Regions from separate parts of the Alistipes sp. ZOR0009 genome, predicted to be linked through region 2. Evidence: riboswitches for the same ligand, from Rfam matches in the RefSeq annotation. Region 2 holds a riboswitch; the other holds the start of a gene.
What was found. Region 2 has a riboswitch for thiamine pyrophosphate ahead of L990_RS02850 (TonB-dependent receptor). Riboswitches for the same ligand answer to the same signal wherever they lie in the genome.
Positions count from the first base shown of each region.

Region 1: it holds a riboswitch for thiamine pyrophosphate, as region 2 does, so the genes downstream of both, L990_RS06765 (class I SAM-dependent DNA methyltransferase) here and L990_RS02850 (TonB-dependent receptor) in region 2, are expected to answer to the same signal.

Region 1 is NZ_JTLD01000020.1:32,226-39,714, forward strand. Features, by position in the region: gene thiL (thiamine-phosphate kinase) at 8-1,006, opposite strand; gene thiE (thiamine phosphate synthase) at 1,105-1,737, opposite strand; gene thiM (hydroxyethylthiazole kinase) at 1,821-2,630, opposite strand; gene L990_RS06765 (class I SAM-dependent DNA methyltransferase) at 2,636-3,343, opposite strand; TPP riboswitch at 3,412-3,503, opposite strand; gene L990_RS19170 (GAF domain-containing protein) at 3,759-6,122, shown strand; gene L990_RS06775 (sulfatase family protein) at 6,186-7,489, opposite strand, start outside.
Region 2 is NZ_JTLD01000009.1:5,137-12,625, forward strand. Features, by position in the region: gene L990_RS02810 (hypothetical protein) at 1-12, opposite strand, end outside; gene L990_RS02815 (DUF2628 domain-containing protein) at 49-534, opposite strand; gene L990_RS02820 (DUF4920 domain-containing protein) at 594-1,124, opposite strand; gene L990_RS19050 (energy transducer TonB) at 1,186-1,923, opposite strand; gene L990_RS02830 (hypothetical protein) at 2,170-3,018, opposite strand; gene L990_RS02835 (hypothetical protein) at 3,081-3,512, opposite strand; gene L990_RS02840 (DUF2007 domain-containing protein) at 3,532-3,912, opposite strand; gene L990_RS02845 (alpha/beta hydrolase family protein) at 3,996-4,913, opposite strand; TPP riboswitch at 5,276-5,371, shown strand; gene L990_RS02850 (TonB-dependent receptor) at 5,444-7,489, shown strand, end outside.

The DNA.
Region 1 (7,489 bases), on a different contig from region 2:
GTTGTTTTTAAAAATGCTGAAAGCCTACATTGCCTAGGTTAAATTCTTCTCCATTGTCGAGCCATTTAATGCAACTTGCTCCGCCAGTTATGAAGCCGATGGTGCTTAGCTCCTTGCTAAAGTTCGATTTAAAGGCTTCGTTTACAGCGTCAAAATCGCTAGGGGCTATGGTACACAACAATTCGTAGTCTTCGCCACCTGCTGCTGCCATGCTAAGGCAGTCCCATCCGTACTCCTCTGCCGCACTTCGCAGCTCGTCGGATATGGGGAGATGGCTAACCTCTATAATGGCGCCGCACCCCGAGGCCTTTAGTATGTGGGGAAGATCGGAGGCAACACCGTCCGATAAATCCATCATGGCATGTACCCCGGCATACGATGATAGTAGCGCACCTTCCTCTATTCGGGGAGTGGGAGTGTGATGCTTGTCTATCAAAGCTGTAATTGCGGGCGTTTTTGGAAACTTATTTAGTACGGCTTCTAATCCCGCTGCTGAGTCGCCAAGGTTTCCGCTGACGCAAATTAGATCACCCACCTTTGCCATTCCTCTACGTCTGGCTTTTCCCTTTTCGCAATTGCCAATAATGCAGACGTTGATGGCCAAGTGCTGCAACGACTTTGTGGTGTCGCCTCCCATCAACGGTACGCTGTACCTTTCTGCAACGGAATGGATTCCCTTCATCAGCTCGTCGAGATACTCTACTTCGGTATCTTTGGGTATGGCAATGGATAGGAAGGCTCCTATAGGGGTACCTCCCATTGCAGCAATATCGCTAAGGTTAACGGCCATGGATTTTACGCCCAGCTGGTAAGGGCTAATGGCATCTTTCAGAAAGTGTACACCCTCTACCAGTAAATCGGTAGTAACCAGCCACTCTTCCTTTTCATTTACGGGGATGATGGCACAATCGTCACCAATTCCAGTTTGCCCGCTATTTAGTAGGTGGCTGAACATTGGTTTGAACCTTTCAATGAAGCCAAACTCTCCTATACTATTTAGTAACATCGTCTTACTTTATTGGTTTGCATATTGCTGTTTAGCGTAGCAAGTCTACCTTAAGTGGATTCTTTTAATGCTGCGTTTTCATTGCAATACACCTATTTTCAGATTGTAATTTTCAACTTCATTTTTTCGATCAGCTCTTTGGCTGCATCTTTAGGCGATGTAGCCGAGCATATTGCCGAGACTACCGCGATACCATTGGCTCCTGCGTTTACAATATCTGCAGCATTGCTACTATTTACGCCTCCAATGGCAACGGTAGGATGGTTGGTAAAGGAGGCAACTTCTTTTACTCCCTCCAAGCCAAATGGATGCGCGATATCCTTCTTCGTTTGCGTTCCAAACACGGGCGAAATTCCGATGTAGTCTACATCTAACAGGTTTGACTGGCGCGCTTGCTCCATATTTTCGACAGATAGCCCGATAATCTTATCGTATCCGAGCAGCCTACGGGCAATCTCGTAGGGCATGTCGCTTTGTCCGATATGCAACCCATCTGCATCAGCGGCCAAAGCAACGTCTGCTCGGTCGTTAATAATTAGAGGTACGCGGTAGGGCTCTAACTTTTGTTTTAAACGTACTGCCAGCTTAATGAAGTCTCGCGTTGTGCAATCCTTTTCTCTTAGCTGTACCATTGTTACGCCCCCTTTTACGGCCTCTAGTACAATCCATTCTAGGTCTCTTCCGTACGATAGAGAACGGTCGGTAACCAAGTATAGGCTTAAGTCAACCATATCTGCGTATATTCTGATTTAATCTTTTCTATTTCGATGTTAGTTCTTCCAACTACGCATTAGAGTGAGTGGAGGCTACAGCCTTATGCATGTAGCATTTCCACTTTTGCTCGCTGTTCGGCCACTAATCCTACAATATTATATAGCCCATCAATAAAGGCTACCTGCATTGAGGCTGGTCCTGCCGATTTTATTGCGGCCATTTCGCCGACAACCCCCATTATGGTCATGGCGTTGGTTGCTGCTAGCAGGGCATTGCTGTTTACTGCCGCAAAGGCCCCAACTATGGCTGTTGCGGTACAACCCATTCCAGTGACTTTTGGCATCAGTGGCGATCCGTTGCTTACCGTGTAAACGGTTTTACCGTTGGTAATATAGTCAATATCTCCGCTAATAGCGACAACCGAGTTGGTGGCAATGGCTAGCTTCTTGGCCGCCTCTAGCGCAGATGCCGAGGTATTGGTGCTATCAACCCCCTTGGTTGTTGCATTTTCGTTGGCAAGGCATAAAATTTCCGACGCATTTCCTCTTATGATGGTTGGCTTGCACTTTTCTACTATTTGCATGGCCACCACCGTTCTGTAGGGAGTTGCGCCAACTCCTACTGGATCGAATATAACAGGGATGCCTTTTTGGTGGGCCGCTTGGCCTGCTGCCACCATTGCTTCAACCCAAGGGTCGCTAAGTGTACCCATGTTGATAACGAGCGATGATGCAATGTTAACCATGTCGGCCACCTCGTTTGTGGCATGGGCCATTACAGGCGAGGCGCCAATGGCAAGCAGCGCATTGGCGGTGTTGTTCATCACCACGTAGTTGGTTATGTTGTGTACCAGCGGCGATTTCTCTCTGATAAGTGCCAAATCGTTGGCTAGGTTTCTGTTTTGGTTCATATCTTTTAGTTTTTGATGGCGCTTATGGCAACGTAGTCTCCGCAGTCAAATCCTTCACGAGGTTCTTCGGTAATGTTGTTCGAGTAGATTGGATGCTTGGTAAGCGTTTGGGCGAACTGCATCTCCCCAAAGCCCGCTTTTTCGAGCATCTCGACTTTTTCGGCGGTGGTGCGCCAGTTGGCTACCTTTACAAACTCTATTGGATATGGATCTTGCGGGTGTACTCCTTTTAACAGCGGGTGATCCCACGTTTCGACTGCTTTAGCGAGGTTGTAGAGTAGCGCATACGAGCTCTCCTTCGGAACATCGATTACCACAATTCTGCCGTTTGGCTTAAGAGCAGCATAGGCTTTATCGAAGGCGGCTTGCAAATCGGTAATGTAGCTGGGAGTCCCGTTAAAGAGTATCGTATCGTAGCAGGCTATCCCAAATTGGGCATCTTCGGCGGTGGTTATGGCGACGTTCATTCCTCGTTTGCGGGCAATCTCCGCCATTCCTGTCGATGGCTCGATGCCATTTTTTACCACTATACCATATTCTTTTTCGAGGAGCATCTCAAAAAGACCACTCCCGCATCCAACCGATAGCACGTTGCCCGCATTCTTGCGGAGGAAGTGGGCAACCAGCTTTAGCTCGGAGTAGAGAACATGCTCGTTGTTTAAAAACCAGGCATCGTACATGCTGGCATACTGGTCAAAGCTACTTTTATCCATAGTCATAAAATAAAAAAGCCGCTCCACGTATGTGAAACGGCGAAATAGATTGAATCTAACGAAAAAGTCTTCAAAAAATCCCGTTTCCCTACGCTGTTATGAAACAGATCAGGTTCATGGGGTATAATCTCAGCCCTAGTGGACACCCCCAACAGTCTCTACAAAGATAGCCGAAATGCGCAATCCTTGTCTCCTTTTCCGTTTTTTGATAGATGGAGGAATATGTTTAATAACAATGTTATTTGCGGAGGATTACTATTGTGTTGATTTATAGAAGCAGGTGTTTGTCTTTGTTAGATTTTGTATGCTTTGGATTTGTATAATGCAATTTAAAGATGGTTAAATTGTAAATATTCCGAAGGCGAAGAAGATATCTTTGTCGCCTAAATTTCGGACTTAATCTAGGAAAAAAAACATGTTGGAATATAGGGATTGGAAGTTCTTCAAAGACATGGAAACGTCGTTGAAGAAGCGGGTACTTTTTAAAGTCGGCTTTTGGCTCTCGCTGTTGCTGATGGGGTTATTTTTATTTTTTGCGATACTTTTTTGGGATTACGCGATTAGCAGTACTACCAACTCTGCGAGCGAATTCTCACAGTCGAGCTCTAACGCACTAAAAGTTCGTATCTATAGGGCTATCGGAGTTGCTCGTGCGCTGAGCATGTCTACCGACTACATGATGCATACCAACGCGGCGGCGGCTGACTCGAACTTATCGCGTAGCTTGTATAACTACAATACAAGGCTTAATCATTACAAAGGAATTTTGCTTTACCAATCGGCCTACTACAGCTTTGATGCTGCTCAGCTAGGTAGGGTTGATGGTGGTCGCTTGTTTTATCAGTCGACTTATACTCGCCCAGCAGCTGTTTGCCAGAAAATGGCAGGCATTGGCGACGGAGAACTGCAGGCAAACTTGAGAAAAGCGGAGGAATTTAAGCAGGCTATTGTTTCTATTCCTCACGAAAGCAGCTACAACGATGGAGGTTCATCTGTTAAGGTGATTTCAGTGGCTGCTCCAGTAGAGCATGATGGGAAAGTTATAGGAAGTGCTGGGGTCGATCTTCCATTGGAGGAAATAAACCAGCTGATAAAAAGTTTTAAGCTTCCTCCTCATGCAGTGGCGTACCTGTTGGCACCCAACGGAGAGGTGGCCTCTTACTCTTCAGAGATTTCGGATTCGAGGATGAAGTACATATCGGAAAATAAGCTCTTGTACAAGACTGTTAGCGACATTATCGGTGAAAAAGGGGAGGTAGAAGGTCAAGGTGTCGAGATTAAGGATAATGGAATGCAGTCGTTTATTCTTCCTGTGATACTAGACGAGACAAATGCCCGATGGGTATTTGTGGTATCGGTACCTACTTCTGTTTACTATGCATTAATATGGTTAAAGCTGGGACTATTACTGTTGGTTACTGTAATAATGCTGGTGGTAGTGCTAGTTGTTGTAAGGAAAATGGCGGTTCAGGTTGTAAAGCCAATTATTGAGATCAATGGGAGCATACAGCGGTTAGCTCGTGGCGAAATATTTGGTTCTAACTATGTCGAATTGCATCATAAAGATGAACTAGGCGAGATTGCTAGCTCTATAAATACGCTGATAGATTCGCAAAAGGAGGCGGCTGAGTTTGCTGTTGCTATAGGACAGGAAAAATTTGATGTCGACTTGGCTGACAGAACTGGCGATGATATGGCAGCTGCTTTGGTGGCCATGAAGGAGAATCTACTAAAAAGCAAGAATCTGGAATTGGAACGTCAGGAGCAGGAGGCTATTACGCACTGGGCAGCAGAGGGGATGGCGCAATTTGCCGAACTTTTACGTGCGAGCGATTCCAACATGAAGGAGTTCTCTGCCCGTTTGCTTTCGAGCCTAGTTCGTTATATCGATGTTAACCAAGGTGCCCTTTTCGTATTTAACGAGGAGAGCAAGGTGCTGGAAATGACAGCCTGCTTTGCCTACAATCGTCGTAAGATGGTGGATAAGGAGATGGCTGTTGGCGAAGGGCTGGTTGGTCGCTGCTATGCCGAGGCTGAGTCTATCTACTTGCTAGAAATTCCTACAGACTACATAGCCATTACGTCGGGGTTGGGAGATACGCCACCTCGCTCGTTGCTTTTAGTACCAATGAAGGTAGATGGTGAGGTTTTAGGGGTACTCGAACTTGCCTCTTTACAGGAAATTCCAGATTATAAGCTTCAGTTTGTTGAAAAGATAGGCGAAAGTATTGCTGCCACCATTCGTAGCGTGCGGGTTAACCATCATACGGCTCAGCTGCTCGAAAGAACGAAGGTGCAGGCTGAAGAGATGGCTGCAGCGGAGGAAGAAATGCGCCAGAATTTGGAGGAGCTGCAATCTACTCAGGAGGAGATGTCGCGTATTCAGGAGGAGCAACGTGCTGCCATTGAGCTTACGCAGATTGATAAGCAAATGTTTGCTGCCTTGTTCCATTCTACATCAGAGAGCATCTACTTTAAGCATAGAGATGGCCGCTATGGAAGGGTGAGCGATGCCGCTTGTGCGCTGCTAAGGGTTAATAGCGTAGAGGAAGCAGAAGGAAAGACGGCGTTTGATCTCTTCTCTCACGAAACGGCATCGGCTATCGAGAAGGAGGACAATGAGGTGATGACTACCCAAAGACCTATAGTTCGTCAGGAGGGATTCTTGACCAACCTAGATGGTTCTAAAATAAAGGTAGAAAAGAGCAAGCACCCAGTTCTTGATGCAAAAGGGGAATCGGTTGGACTTATTGCTATCTATAAGATGTTAGAAAATTAGCGCGCTAATTTTTCTTCAATAAAATGAGGCCTATTCTATTTAGAATAGGCCTCATTTGTTTATTTATCTGCTTTTGTTATCTGCTTTTTGCTTTTCTAGCAAAGCCTTTAATCGCTTTGCTATTTTGGGATGCTGCAGTATAAGGTTGTTTTTTTCAAGAGGATCGGCTTCTATGTTGTATAACTGGGCTTCAGGGGCGTTGTCTACACCCTTAGAGGACCAGCCACCCGATCCTTTGCAGTCGATATACTTCCACTTGCCCTCCCTTATTCCAAAATCTCCATTTACGCCATGATGTATGATTGAGGTTCTGTGCGGCTCTTTCCTTTGGAATTTCGAACTTATAAGCGGAAGTATGGAGAAGCTATCCTCAGCCTCATTGTCGGATAGCTTGCTGCCAAGCAGCTGGGCACAGGTAGCAAAAAGGTCGGTTGTGCAGACGATTTTATCTACGCTTGCTCCTTTTTTTGTACTATTGGGCCAGTAAACAATAAGGGGAATCCGGTGTCCTCCATCCCAAACATCGCCTTTCATTCCCGATGTTCCATGGTTGCTTTCGTGCTGATACTGCTGAATGTCGCTAGGAAGCCAATGGGAACCGTTGTCGGAGGCGAAAATAATCATAGTATTGTCATCAATTCCTTGCTTTTTGCAGGCCTCTGCTATTTCCTTTACCATAGCATCTGTCATCATCACAAAATCGCCGTAGGCGCCAGCGCCTGATTTCCCAAGAAATTTTTCGGAGGGAAGCCATGGGGTATGTGGAGATGTTAGCGCAAGGTATAGAAAGAAGGCGGAGTCGGATTTTGCGTTGTTGTTGATAAACGATTTTGCATCGTTAACCAAGTTCTCAAGCACCTCCGAATGCTTAAAGTCTGAAGCTACATCACCGCCTCTGTACCAACGACCACGTGAGCTCTTATCGCTCCATGATGGTTGAGCGCTTACTTTTTCTCCTGTAATTTTCTCATCCCTGATGAATAGGTAGGGGGCTATATCTAACGAAGACGGAATAATGTAGCTGTAGTCAAAACCGCAAGCCTTTGGTCCTCCTGTTATAGGTTTGCTGTAGTCTACGTTGGAGGTGTTTAAGATTCCCCAAGGGTCGCCTTCGGTGAGGGGACGGTTGGAGTTCACTTTTTCGTAGTTTAGGCCAAGGTGCCATTTCCCAATACAAGCCGTATGGTATCCACGCCTTTTAAAAAGATTTGCAACGGTTGGTCTGTCTTCTTCAATAAGAGGCCGATCGTAACCCACAAGCACCCCCGCTTTTAGGCGCGAACGGAAGCAGTACCTGCCAGTTAGGATACCGTAACGGGTTGGTGTACTTACCGCAGAATTGGAGTGGGCGTTGGTGAAAGACACTC
Region 2 (7,489 bases):
TACCTCTACCATAGTAAATACGATGCTTATTTTGTTGGCTACAATTACCTATCCGGCAACCGATGCGGTTATGATGCTACAAATGATGCCTATCAAAATAAGTATTGTTACAATAAGGCTGTTAGTTCCTCCTTTTCTTTCTAGGGCTTGGTGTAGCAAGCTTTCGTCGCCCTCGAAATTTTGGGCTACCTCTCCAACTTTTTTTATGGCATGCTTAATGTACAGGTAGTTGGCCGTAAAACCGTAGGTAATTGCCAAACAAATATTGCATATAAGATCGATGCTTTTTATTTGGGCATCGTCATAAATGCCGTAGTACCCAACTATTTTCTCTTCGGTGATGCTTACTAATGTAATTAGCACAGAAATAAGGAATGCGTGTAGGTACATTTTGCGGTAGGCAAACCAGAATATGGAGAAAAGAAATGCGTGGAGGTTAAACGTAAATTTTTTACCCTGCTCGTACTGCTCCAGCTTGTTGGTGTAGTATTCTGTGGATGTTTTTACGAATGCTTCGAAGTGTTCTTGCTTCATTAGTGTGATAGTTTTCCTCTATTTTATGGATTGCAAAATTTACACTTTATTCTGTAGGCTTACTTTACCTCCTCTATCTTTTCGGCGGTAATCTTAACCAGCGATATGTAGCCCTTCTTCGAATTTTTCAGCTTTGCGCGCAGGTCGGCCGCCCCCTTTTGCGATATTTCGGCAGCCTTGCCCTTTTCTTGCTGCTTCTTTACCCATACAGAGTCGATGCACATCTTTTTGTCGATGCTACAGGCGAGAATCTGCCGCTTTTCGACCTGAGAGATGTAGGCTTCGTCTAACCGAGTTTCCGTTACCTTTCCGGTAACCCGCACGGTTTTTCCGTTCAGGTTGTAGCTTATTTTTCCCTCCTTGTCCTTTAGCGTAACCATGATTTCGCTCTTGTTGGGCGTTTCGATCTTCATTTTTTTTCCGTCGACACCGCAAATATGGGTAACCTTGCCCGTTACCTCTACCTTTTTTCCAGCTAGCTTGTCGATGCCGCTAATGAGATCGTCGGCGTTTACCTTTTTTGTTTGCGCTATCGCATCTATTCCCATTAGGCAAAAAAATGCCAGCACTAGGGCTATCTGTTTTTTCATAGGTTGGTGGGTTTTATTCCTATTGCATGTGTAAAAGGATGGTTGTTTGTTTAGTACAGTCCTAGTTCAATTGAAATTTAATGGGAATGGCAAATGATATATCCGCTTTTTTCCCTTCTACATACCCAGCTTCCCAAAATATGGACGATTCATTAACTACTCGAATGGCCTCATTATCTAATAAATCGCTGTGAGTATTGGAATATACAACCTTCGCATTACAAACTCGTCCTTCCTTATTTATGGTAAAACGAACAAAAACAACGCCTTGTTTTTTATTTTGTAAAGCTTCTATTGGATATTCTAGCTTTAGTCTAATAAATGATTGTATTTTAGAACGATCTTCTCCATTAAATCTAGGGTATACTATTATAGGAAAGTATGATGTGTCTTTTCCGGTAGATGTATAGCATTTCCCTGTTACTACAGAATCTAACTTGTAGGTATCTTTTCGGCGTAAGGTTCCCGTAGAATCGTATCCGAATACCTCTCCATCTAACCTGTTTTCGTTATAGTTTAATTTGTATTTAATGGCACCATTTAGATAGTACTCTTTTGTTTCTCCATGCTTTATTTTATGATTATTCTTTTTGTAGTAGCCTTCTTCTAGCAAAATTTCATTGAGGTTGTATTTCTTTATTAGAATTGATTTGTCTCGAATGCTATCAGTGTAAATTTTGAGAAGGGAGGTTGCTTTTGCTTTTTGTGTTTTGATTCCATCATCGTCGATATACTCAATTTTTTGTGCAAAAGAGCTGATGGTAAATGCGCAAAGCATTAAGGTAATGATCTTCTTCATGTTTTCGATGTTATTGCACCCTTCGCAAATGCGCTGGTGCTGTTTTGTAGTTATGGATAGATATTTTCTTGTTTATAGCTTCGAAGGTAACCGTTTTTGTTCCAAAATTAGTCGTAGTTGAGCGAACATTTTTTTTACTGTGGGATGTTTTTTTAGAGTTGTTGCTTGCGTTTTGTTTAGTGATTGACTTTATACCTTACTCTAGCACAAATTATTTCGATGATGTATGGCGTGTCTATTTTAGCTTTAACGGGTTGGTTGCTTAGTTAATATGTACGCAAGTTTACCTGCTTTTAGATTTCTATTTTCTTCGCTTCCTGTTAAATCATACAAGTAAATAGTATCTCCTTTTATCTTAAATCCATACGTTTTTTCTTTTTTTGAATAGATGTTGAAGCATATCTGTTCGATGGTAGGCTTGTATGCCCCTAAGTAATCGGTAAAAATGTAGAATGTTTTAAATTGAGGATGCCCAACTACAATTCCATTGCTATTAAATGTGATTAATGTTTTGTTGTTGTATTTGTCTTGGACGATGTATTTCCCGTCAAGGATACTCTTGTTGGTGATTACTTGTATTCCCCAATCTAAGTCCTCATCTTGAGGCCTGTTGGCTATTTTGGTGAATTTTTTTGAGTCGAGTAAAAGGGAATTTTTGTCGTAGTGGTATAAAATTAGTTCGATTACTCCATTTTCTTGTTCGTAGCCGATTTCGTAGAAATTCTTCTCATCATCATAATCGGGGATGTTTGTTTTTAATCCTTTCCCACAGCATCCTTTAATAAAGAATAGGGTGAATAGCGTTCCTTCGTGGTTGTTTAGGCTTGCGCCTACTTCGATGCTATCTAGTAGGTTGTTCGTTTTTATGTGTAAGGCAGCATATCCGTCCAGTGTATGTGCCGATTTTATTGGAGATTTTGTTTTTTTTATTGAATTAACATAATCACGTGCAACCCATACTCCATTTATAATGGGACTATAGCGATGTTTTAAGCTGTCTATGTCGTTTTTTGTAGCTCTTTGCGCAAAAGTTCTTGTTGTATTTGCATTCCATATAAGGAGAACGATTGAAATTAATATTTTGAGAAGTTTCATTTATCCGTTTGTTGTTATTTGTTGATATCGATTATTTTATATGCGTTATTGGCTGTTTTTGCTTATCGGTGTGGTTCGCTTTTTTTTATGTGCTCCTTTATCAATGCTATCCTTTGCTCGTGATCGGCGGAGTTGGCTTCGTCTATCACCTTGATGTGCTCTAAAATTAGGAGCGCCCTGTGGAGGAGGGCGAGCTTGGTGTTACACTCCTGCTTAACGGCTATTTTTTCGAGCAGGGTGCTTAGCATAAGCAAGTTTTCGATGTCGAATCCTTTTATCTTCTCGATGTACTCTACTGCCTGGTCGTCGTTTTTTTGGATGAAGGCCCCGAGATCGAATTCGAGGTAGTATAAAAGGTCTTCGGCTGTTTGCCTATACAGCACCTCGGCTGTAGCACCCTTACGATGTGCACTGCCAGCTACTTTACTGGCAATCATTCTTACTATTGCTCCTGTTTTTTCTATTTCGCGGAGCATGTAATCCTTCTGTTCCATATTTTTTATCGAACTTAGGTTATACCGAAAGAAATATAACTGGGAGTATGATGGCCATTATTAAAATGGTGATAAGTATAATAAAGCGCAGCTCCACCGTTAGCGTTCCAATGAGCGGCAATCTTGATGTTTTTTTGTCGAACTCCGAAATGAAGGACGGGGTAGGTGTTGTTTCCTCCTTAATGTAGCCTGCTTCGAGCAGCGCCTGCATGGCTTGTTCTACGTCGGTTTCTTTTACCTGCACCTTTACGCCTCCAATGGCGTTGGAGTAAAAGTTATTTACCTGCGCAGTTAAATCGTCCTTAATTGTTACTTCAATTCCTTCCGACTCGAGCTTTGCTTTTGCTAGGTAGGCCTCTTGTGGGTAGGTAAACGATATTACAGTAATCCAATTTTCCATAGTTAGGGTTATTTTGGGGAAACTTGAGCCTGCCTTTGGATGGATTAAGCTCAAGTTCTGTTTTTCTTACCCTAAATATAGCACTATAAGTATTTATTGAGAAATTCTAGCACCTTTTTGTTGTAAACCTCGAAGTTTTGCATCGGTCCGTTCGCGCCTCCATGCTCCGCTTTAGGTACAATCCATATTTCTTTTTCTCCAGGTAGCATCGCTAGGATGGATTTGCTCATTGCAACAGGCGTTCTCTCATCTTTTTCGCCAACAATTAGCAATGTTGGCCTTTTGAAACGTGGTGCTAGCATAATTGGGTTTAATTCTTTAGGATAATCTGCTGGCACTATTAGCTGCCTGTTCTTATTTTTTGGCAGCGCGCGGATTATTGGCATCACCTCATCGAATGATGTCATAAGCGCTTGCCTTACAAAGCACTTTATGTCCGAATCCAGACTTGCCGCTGCCATTGATAGGTACGCTCCTGTCGACCATCCCATCAGCGCAATGCGTGTTGGATCAACCTCTGGCTGTTTTTTTACCATCTCAATCACCGATTTGTAGTCGGTAAGAAATTCGGTGTACACCATGTAGTCCTCGTTCATCTTCCACTCGTAGCTTTCGCCAAACCCGCGCCAGTCGAAGGTTACGACGTTGTATCCGTTGGCAATGTAGCTCCCGGCAAGCGCGTACTGCATCCAGCTCATGTTTGCGGCGTCGCCGTTACATATTATTATGGTTGGGCGCTTTCTTTTGTCGAGCAGTTTGTAGGTTCGTTTAGTAGGATTTTCCCACGCTTGCTCTTTTTCCTTGCTGCTTAGCGAATCTTGTGCCGGGTATAGCCATGTTTTTATTCTAAGCTTATCTGGAGTTGTAACATCTAGGTCGCGATATATCAGCCCTAGGTGTTCTGGATAAAACCGATATTTTCTATCGGGTTTTATGGCTATTGCGGTAGCCGAACAAAACAATAGTAGGATAGCGAGGCCTGCTGTAATTCTTTTTGTCATGGTTTTGTGTAGTTTAATGGGTAATGCTAAGTTTTAAAACGGTGTTGCTGCATATAATATTGCAATATCTTAGGATGATGCGCTTTTTACATGGTTATTGGTCCTAAATGTGGAATGGGTGTTTCGTCTATCAGTCTTGTTTCGACGTTTGATAGGTTTGCTCTTTAGCAAGTTTACGCGTATGTTTAAAATGCTTTCTACTAAATGGCTGTTGTTAGGGTGTTTGTTTACCATTATTTATATTGGCATTTAGTTTATGAATGCGATGTTGCTAAAAATCATTTGGATGTAAGTCTTGTTTTTGCATTTTAGTGCATGTCTAATTTATATCTCTTTATTAAAATATTTTACGTTACCTTTGCATCGACTAACGGGGGTGCCCTAATATTACGGGCTGAGATTATACCCTTTAACCTGATCCGGGTAGTGCCGGCGTAGGGAGTAAAGCGAACATATCTACATTTTATTTTCCCCCTTTTAATATTTACGGCGGTAGTCGTGCCGATGTTTAATTATTAAAAGATTTAATCATGCGCAAGTTAAGCGTAATCGTTACGCTGCTTTTGGTTTTTGCCGCTCTGGTAGGTTCGGCAGCCATTAAAGGCGGAAAAACAATCTCTGGAACAGTTGTTGGAGTAAAGGGAGAGCCTCTGGTTGGGGCTACCGTGCTAATCGAAGGTGTTGGTAAGGGAGCTACCACCAACGGTCGTGGGTTTTATCGCATTGGTGATGTAAAACCAGGTGTATATACCCTTCGATTTAGCTTTGTTGGCTATCAAACACAGCAGCTTCGTGTCGACATTAAGGAGAGTCAGGCTTTAAACGCGGTGCTAGAGGTGCAATCGGTTCTTGGCGACGAGGTGGTGGTATCCGCTACTCGTGCATCAAAGCGAACTCCAATGGCATTTACCGATCTTAAGGCTTACGAGATAAAAAGAAACAATACAGGAGGCGATGTTGCTCAAATATTTGAGCTAACACCCTCTTTTGTGGCCACCACCGAGAGCGGAATAGGTATCGGTAACACCGCATTTAGTATTCGTGGTACCGATGCAAGCCGCATCAACATTACCGTTGATGGTTTTCCCATTAACGACCCCGAGTCGCAGCAGGTTTTCTTTGTTAACATGCCCGACGTAACCTCTTCTGCTAGCAGCGTGCAAATTCAGCGTGGTGTTGGAACGTCAACCAACGGTGCAGGAGCATTTGGTGCTACCGTAAACTTCCAAACAGGCTCTGTTAGCAACGAACCTTATGCCGAGATTAACAACTACGTGGGTTCTTACAACTCGTGGCGCGGAAATTTTTTAGCGGGCACGGGATTAATTAACAACCGCTTCCGTTTTGACGCCCGCATCTCTCGTGCTAAGAGCGATGGCTATGTTGATAGGGCTACTTCTGACCATAAATCGGCTCAGGTGTCTGGTTCTTACTACGGCGATCGTAGTACGCTTAAGGCCACCATAATTTATGGAGAAGAGAAAACCGGAATTAGCTGGACGGGCGTTCCCAGCTCTATTATTGGTACAGACAGAACCTATAATCCTGCCGGATATTATAAGGATAAGAATTTCAACACCCACATTTACGGAAACGAAACCGATAACTACAAGCAATCGCACTATCTGCTTAACTACTCTCGTAAGTTGTCTGAAATATCAAGCCTGAATGTCGGTTTCTTTTTTACTCATGGCGAAGGATTTTACGAGAATTATAAGGATAGCTCAAAGGTTAAGAAGTACGGGTTGAAGCCTTACGATTACAATGGTAAAACATACAAGTACAACGATTTTGTTGTGCAAAAATGGTTGGATAACGACAATGTGGGATCAACAGCCTCCTTTGTTTTTACTCCAACGGCCAACTTGAACTTCACTTTAGGCGGTGCAGTTAGCCGATTTACCAATGATCATTTTGGAAAGATTAAATGGTCGGAGATTAACCAAGGTATTTTGCCCGATTACGAGTGGTATCGTAGCAAGTCAACCAAGGATGATGCCAATATTTACTTTAAAACGTCATGGCAGGTAACCGACAATCTAAACGTTTATGGCGATATTCAGCACCGCTACATTTACTACAAAATGAAGGGGCTTGACGACGATGTTGTTGATATTTCCCAAAGCCATACATTCAATTTTTGGAATCCTAAGATGGGGGTTTTTTATTCTCTTGATGAAAAAAACAGCATGTTCGCCTCTTTTTCGGTAGCCAATCGCGAACCAACTCGCACCGACTATACCGATAACTTTAAATCTGCCAATAAAATTACTTCAGAACGTCTTTTCGATTACGAACTTGGGTATAAATATGCAGGAAGTACAATAAATTTGGGTCTCAATGTTTACTATATGCACTATCGCGATCAGCTTGTTCTTACGGGTAAACTAAATGATGTGGGATATCCAATTCGCCAAAATGTTCCTACCAGTTATCGCCGTGGAGTTGAGTTAATGGCTGGCGTTAAGATTTTAGACAACCTAAGATGGGAGGGAAATTTGACGCTTAGCCAGAATAAAATTAAAGACTTCGTCTATTCCGTGGAGTTGTCTGATTTGAATCCAGATGGGACGTGG